Regions from separate parts of the Streptomyces sp. NPDC043867 genome, predicted to be linked through region 3. Evidence: riboswitches for the same ligand, from Rfam matches in the RefSeq annotation. Region 3 holds a riboswitch; each other region holds the start of a gene.

What was found. A riboswitch is a leader RNA that binds a small molecule or an ion and turns the genes downstream of it on or off. The one in region 3 is predicted to bind cyclic di-AMP.
Region 1: it holds a riboswitch for cyclic di-AMP, as region 3 does, so the genes downstream of both, AC069T_RS13735 (M23 family metallopeptidase) here and AC069T_RS35090 (C40 family peptidase) in region 3, are expected to answer to the same signal.
Region 2: it holds a riboswitch for cyclic di-AMP, as region 3 does, so the genes downstream of both, AC069T_RS01790 (LysM peptidoglycan-binding domain-containing protein) here and AC069T_RS35090 (C40 family peptidase) in region 3, are expected to answer to the same signal.

The regions. Positions count from the first base shown of each region.
Region 1 is NZ_JBWKDS010000011.1:104,158-106,413, forward strand. Features, by position in the region: gene AC069T_RS13735 (M23 family metallopeptidase) at 175-942, opposite strand; cyclic di-AMP (ydaO/yuaA leader) riboswitch at 955-1,114, opposite strand; gene AC069T_RS13740 (M16 family metallopeptidase) at 1,361-2,256, opposite strand, start outside.
Region 2 is NZ_JBWKDS010000001.1:355,861-358,116, forward strand. Features, by position in the region: gene AC069T_RS01785 (CocE/NonD family hydrolase) at 1-478, shown strand, start outside; cyclic di-AMP (ydaO/yuaA leader) riboswitch at 968-1,127, shown strand; gene AC069T_RS01790 (LysM peptidoglycan-binding domain-containing protein) at 1,134-1,868, shown strand; gene AC069T_RS01795 (HAD family hydrolase) at 1,917-2,256, opposite strand, start outside.
Region 3 is NZ_JBWKDS010000055.1:29,567-31,822, forward strand. Features, by position in the region: gene AC069T_RS35085 (DUF6328 family protein) at 1-315, opposite strand, end outside; gene AC069T_RS35090 (C40 family peptidase) at 393-866, opposite strand; cyclic di-AMP (ydaO/yuaA leader) riboswitch at 870-1,034, opposite strand; gene AC069T_RS35095 (urease subunit gamma) at 1,777-2,079, shown strand; gene AC069T_RS35100 (urease subunit beta) at 2,095-2,256, shown strand, end outside.

The DNA.
Region 1 (2,256 bases), on a different contig from region 3:
CCGCCTTAATCCTCGCGAAACGCCGTCGATTGACGCTTGTTCAGCGACTCTATTGCAGCGGGCCGGAATTTCCGATGGCGGACCGGAATCCATATGCATTTTTTGGACGGACGCGCGTCCGAAACGCCGAAGGCCCCGGCTCGTCGAGCCGGGGCCTTCGGAAGTCGCGGGGTGTCAGAGGCTGACGCCGTGCGAGCGGAGGTAGGAGACGGGGTCGATGTCCGAGCCGTACTCGGCCGTCGTACGGGCCTCGAAGTGGAGATGGGGCCCGGTGGAGTTGCCGGTCGACCCGGAGAGGGCTATCGGCTGGCCCGGGGTGACGGTCTGCCCCTCGGAGACGTTGACGGACGACAGGTGGCCGTACATGGTGTACGTCCCGTCGTGCATCTTGATCACGACCTGGTTGCCGTAGGCGCCGGCCCAGCCGGTCGTGACGACGGTGCCGGCTCCGACGGCCTGGACGACGGTCCCCGACGCGGCGTGGAAGTCGACGCCGGTGTGGCTGCCGGAGGACCAGAGGCTGCCGCCGGTCTTGTAGCCGGTGGAGACGTAGGAGCCGGCGACCGGCGCGACGAAGGTGTTGAGAAGCTTGCGCTCGGCGGCGCGGGCGGCACGGGCCCTGACCTCGCGCTCCTTCTTGGCTTCGGCCATGACCCGCCGCTTCGCGGCCTCCTCGGCCTTCTTCAGCGCCGCGGCCTCGTCGGCGGCGTGCTGCTGGGCGGCGGCCTGCGCGTCGACCTGTTCGGCGACCGTGTCGCCGATGGTGACGGCCTGGGTCAGCCCGGTCTGCTGGACGGAGGCTGCGTCCGCGGCGAACGCCGGGGCGGCCAGGGTTCCGATGACACCGGTGGTGGTGAGAGCCGCCACGCTTGCCGCACTCTTGGTGGTACGCGTGATCCGGCTGGGACGACGGTGCTTCCCGGTGGCACGGGTGAACGCCATGAAGGGGCTGGTCCTTTCCTTCCCTCTCGCCTACCGGGTTAGCTGACGGGTTCGGAGCAGGAAGGTCTCCTACGGGCCTCCTTGGGGAAGGACGCCCGATTCACCCCAGGGACTGCGATGGGTCCCCGGCTCCCCTGGCTCGCGCCGTACGGGGACTCGGCGATGACTGTCCGGTGCCGCGGACGCGGCGCACTGCCTGACGAACAGTCGGAATGACGCTAAGGGGGGCGTCTTTCAATCGACAAACGGATCACGGCTTTTGTAGTGCACGCCACAGGGCAGAAGGGCAACGCCCCGGCAATACGGACATAACGCGGACGAAGCCGGGTAAGCGCGCGCGGAACCCCGAATGGACGGCGGGTAAACGCGGGGACCCCGGTGACTCATCAGTCACCAGGGTCCCGGCGTCCACGGAGCTCTACTCGGCCCGTACGACGCTCACTTCACCGATGCCGAGGGCCTTGACGGGCTCCTCGATCTGCGCGGCGTCGCCCACCAGGACCGTCACCAGGCGGTCGACCGGGAAGGCGTTCACGACGGCCGCGGTGGCCTCCACGGTGCCTGTGGCGGCGAGCTGCTGATAGAGCGTCGCCTGGTAGTCGTCCGGCAGGTGCTGCTCGACCTGGTCGGCGAGCGTGCTCGCGACCGCCGCCGCCGTCTCGAACTTGAGCGGTGCGACGCCCACCAGGTTCTGCACGGCCACGTCGCGTTCGGGGTCCGTCAGACCGTCCGCGGCGAGCGTGCGCAGCACCTTCCACAGGTCGTCGAGAGCCGGACCGGTGTTGGGCGTGTCCACGGATCCGCTGATGGCGAGCATCGCGGCACCCGAGCCGTCCGGAGCCGAGCGCAGCACCTGGCCGAACGCCCGCACTCCGTAGGTGTAGCCCTTCTCCTCGCGCAGGACGCGGTCCAGGCGCGAGGTGAGGGTGCCGCCGAGGCAGTACGTGCCGAGCACCTGGGCGGGCCACACCCGGTCGTGCCGGTCGGCTCCGACGCGGCCGATGAGCAACTGCGTCTGTACGGCGCCGGGGCGGTCGACGATGATCACGCGGCCCCGGTCGTCGGCGGTGACCGGCGGCACCGGACGGGGCTCGGCCGAGGAGCCGGTCCAGGCGCCGAGTGTGTCGGCGAGCAGCGCGTCGAGGTCGACGTCGGTGAGGTCGCCGACGACCACGGCGGTGCCGGTGGCGGGACGCACGTGCTTCTCGTAGAAGGCGCGCACGGCCGCAGAGTCGATCTTCTGGACCGTCGCCTCGGTGCCCTGGCGCGGACGCGACATGCGCGAGCCGGCCGGGAACAGCTCCTTGGAGAGCT
Region 2 (2,256 bases), on a different contig from region 3:
GCACCCGGACGGCAGTTCGCTCGAACTGCCCGTACGCGCACGGGAGTCGGACCCCTCGATCACCTTCGAGGAGCCGGAGGAGTCGGAGCCGCTGGGCGCGGTCGTCCCGGCGACTCTGGACGAACCCCGCCCACAACGGCTGGTCGTGCGCGATGTCGCCGCGGGCACCTGGCGACTGGAGGTGGACCCGGGCCTCGGCGGCACTCGCGTGTACCCCGACGGCCTCGAGGTCACGGAGGACGCCCTGGAGACGTACACGACCGGCCAGCGTGATCCCCTGTCCGCCCGCACCCGCTCGGACTGGTCGATCCGGTTCCACCGGCCGGACACGTCCTGGGACGCGCGCGTGGAGACCCACTCCCAAATCACCTGTGAGGCGGGGGAGTTCATCACCTCGGACGAGGTGATCTGCCGGGACGGGGACGAGGTCGTCTTCCACCGGACGTGGGAGAGGCGCATCCCGCGCACGGCGGGCTAGAGCCCGGCGGGACTCGGCCCGGCCCGGCCCGCGGCGTCTCCCCCTCGGCGGCCCGCCCGGCGACCTGCCCGCCCCCGTCCGGCGACCACCCGCTCCCGCTCCGGCTCCGGCTCCGGCTCCCGGCTCCCGGCTCCCGGCTCCCGGCTCCCGGCAGCCCACCGGGCCACAGCGCCGCCGGGCCACCGCGCCGCCCGACCTCCGGACCGGAGCCAGTAATGCCCGAGTTGCCTGCTTTGAATCCCCTTTCATGGGGCTTGTTGGCGTGAAATGGGTCACGCTCAAATCGATCTTTTGGCCGGTCCGGCCGGACAAGTCTCCCTTTGCTAAAGGCAAGTTGAGTTTCACGTTCCGGTCTAATCGGACCATTTCCCCCCTGGCCAGAGGTAGATCAAATGCCTTGCCAGGGGAAATCGGGCCTTGTTTCGGACATGTGCTCTCGCATACGTTCACGTCGATCCGAGCGGACCCGCCTAATCCTGCCGCGCTCGGTGACCCCACCCACCCACGCACGGCAGGAGCGGGGGACCCAGGTAAGCCGCCGGTCCGGATCACCGGAACGGCTCGGGGTTAAGTCGCATGTCACCGTGCGGCCGGGCACCTCCCAGCCCGAACCCGACAGCTCACCTCGCAGGCATCGGAGAGGAAGAGTTTCGCCATGGCCGTTCGAGGCAAGCACCGTCGTCCCGGAAACAACGCCCTCACCCGCGGGCTCATCGCCGCCGGAACGGGCGGAGCCGCACTCGCGATCCCCCTCGTGGGCGCCACCGTCGCGCAGGCAGCGCAGCCGACGCAGGCCGTCCGGTCCGTGCCGGCCGCGGTCCCGCAGGTCCAGCTCGTCACCTACAAGGTGGCCCTGGGCGACACCCTGGCCAAGATCGCGCGAGAGCACACCAAGAACAGCGACTGGAAGAAGCTGTACGAGGCCAACCGCGCGGTCATCGGCAGCGACCCGTCGCTGATCCGCCCGGGCCTGAAGCTGACGGTCGGCACGAAGACCGTCAAGGGCGCCGCGACCGGCACCACCACGGCCGCCAAGTCCGTCGTCACCCCCGCGTCCGCGAAGACGTACGCGAACAACCTGGACGGCTGGATCAGGGAAGCCCTGGACATCATGTCCCAGAAGGGCATCCCGGGCAGCTACGACGGCATCTACCGCAACATCATGCGCGAGTCGTCGGGCAACCCGCAGGCCATCAACAACTGGGACTCCAACGCGGTGGCCGGCACCCCCTCCAAGGGTCTCCTCCAGGTCATCGACCCGACCTTCGCCGCGTACCACGTGGACGGCACCTCGATGGACCCGTACGACCCCGTCGCGAACATCACGGCGGCCTGCAACTACGCGGCCGACAAGTACGGTTCGATCGACAACGTCTTCGGCGCGTACTGATCACCGTACGGGCCCGCGCGTACTGAATTCCCGCGCGCGGGGCCCCGCCTACCGGGCCCCGTGCAGGACCGTGCCGGGCGCTCCCCGCCCGACGGCGTCCGCCGTTCCCCGGTCCCCAGGGCCGGGGAACAGCCGTTCCAGGACGACCGCGATGCCGTCCTCCTCGTTCGAGAAGGTGATCTCGTCCGCCACCGCCCTGAGTTCGGGATGGGCGTTGGCCATGGCGACACCGTGGGCGGCCCAGTCGAACATGGGGATGTCGTTCGGCATGTCGCCGAAGGCGATCGTGGCCGACGCCGACAGACCGAGGTGCCCGGCGGCGAGCGCGAGGCCCGTCGCCTTGGTCACGCCGCATGGCTGGAGTTCGACGGTGCCGGGTCCCGACATG
Region 3 (2,256 bases):
CGTGGCCAGATGGGAGGAGACCCGCACGATGGTGGCCTTGGCGTTCTGCTGGAACAGCGACCGGTGCAGGGCGGCCGGGGCCACGAAGAGGGCGGCGGCCAGCACGGCGAGCAGCAGCGTGGTGACGTACGTGACGCGCTGCACCGTGTCGAGGGTCGGGAACCGCTGGGTGAATGCCAGGGTCAGCAGGAAGGCGAAGAGGATCTGCACGCCGGTCTGGACGACGCGCAGCTCCTGGAGCAGCTCGGCGAAGTTGCGGTCGGCGCGCTCCGGGGGCGTCTCGTTCCGCGCGGAGTGAGGGTGTCGGTCGTCCATGGGCGGACGAGTATCCGTTTCGGGCCGTGTTCACCCTCCGGGGGCGACGGCGCCCGCCGCCGCCCCCGGGGAGCCGGTCAGCCGACCCGGCCGTACCAGACGCTCTTCGTCCAGATCTTCGTGAGCTTCACGACCTCTCCGGTCTTCGGGGAGTGCCAGATCCGTCCCTTCCCGGCGTAGATGCCGACGTGGTACACGTTCCGGCCCGAATGGAAGAACACGAGGTCTCCCGCCCTGCGGTGCGAGGCGGAGACGTGGTTGGTCTTGTTGTACTGCGCCGCGGCCGTACGAGGCAGCCTCTTGCCGGCCTTCTTGTACGAGTAGAGCGTGAGCCCGGAGCAGTCGAAGCGGCGCGGCCCCGTCGCGCCGTACTTGTACGGGGCACCCTTCTTGGAGGCCGCGATCTGGAGCGCCTTCGTCGCCGATGTGGCCGCGGCGGCGTCGGATGCGGCGCCGGGGACCACGAGGCTGCCGCCGACGGCGGCGATGGTGAGGGCCGAGGCCGTACCGGCCCGGGTCCACAGCGACGGGACACGATTGAGCGCAGTCATGCGCAACCCTTCGTCAGCCGCCTGTGAAGGATGACCTGTCGGATTCGGGCTGGCGAAGTAGCCCGGCCGCGATGTGCGGCTTCACCCCAAGGACCGCCCGGATCTCTCCGGCGGCCCGTCGTGCTGGGTCCTCCACTCCTGCCGATCCACTTCTGTCGACCGGTCATCCGGGCGGCGGCAGGACTCGGCGTCCGCCCGGATCGCCCCGCCGCTTCGGCGGGGGCTTGTCGTCGCAGGGATCTTCACTCATGGAAGTCCGAAAATCCGAACGGAATCGGAGATTTGTGGGGTTACTCACCACTCACCCGTTCGGGTGGACGCCCCCTGTTTCGAACGGAAGTTGGGGGTGCCGACCAAGCCCGCACCTGCGGCGGAACACTTCATTCCGCGCCTGCTCTCCACACGTTGCGCAAGTTGAGGGGGCTCATGGCCAGGGGTGCGTCTACGCCGTTGGGGGGTACGCCGTTTGGTGCGTTTGTGTCCCGGGCCGGACGTCGCGCGAAGCCGGCGCCCGTCGGCCCGGGGTGACGGCACGCCGGATGTCCGCCGTCGGCGGCAAGGTGGAGCGGGCGGCCCGTCGTTCGCCCCGGAGGACCCGCACGGTCCGCGCCAGGGGGCGGCGCGTGGACTTCGTTTTCGCCCCGTTGGTGCATCGGAGTGAGCGGCGCGGAAGGGCCGGCGGTGCCCGACGGGTATGGAACAGCCCAGTCGGCGGTCATGAGTGGATCAAGAGCTGGTTAACGTAGTTGAAACTCCGTCCAACTAGCCTGCCGATCCACGCCACCAGGGGTTTTCGTATCCGGATTGAGGCCGATCGCCCAATCTGCCTGTGTGTTACATCTATCCCGTCGCGGTGGCTGCGGCAACCGGACCCCGCACGGTCCGGGCGAGGACTGTGAGGTGGGACGCCGTGCAACTGACCCCGCACGAGCAAGAGAGGCTGCTGATCCACGTGGCCGCCGACGTGGCCGATAAGCGCCGGGCCCGCGGGCTGAGACTGAACCACCCCGAGGCCGTCGCCCTCATCACGTCGCACCTCCTGGAAGGCGCCCGTGACGGCCGTACCGTCGCCGAGCTCATGGCCTCCGGGCGCAGGCTGCTCACCCGGGACGACGTCATGGAGGGCATCCCCGAGATGATCCACGACGTGCAGGTGGAGGCGACCTTCCCGGACGGCACCAAGCTCGTCACCGTCCACGACCCGATCGTCTGACGGGGGAGCGGCCCGATGATCCCCGGAGAGATCCTGTTCGCCGACGGACCCGTCGCCTTCAACGAAGGCCGCGAGGTGACCCGGCTGACCGTCCTCAACTCCGCCGACCGCCCCGTCCAGGTCGGCTCCCACTACCACTTCGCCGAGGCCAACCCGGGTCTGGACTTCGACCGCGCC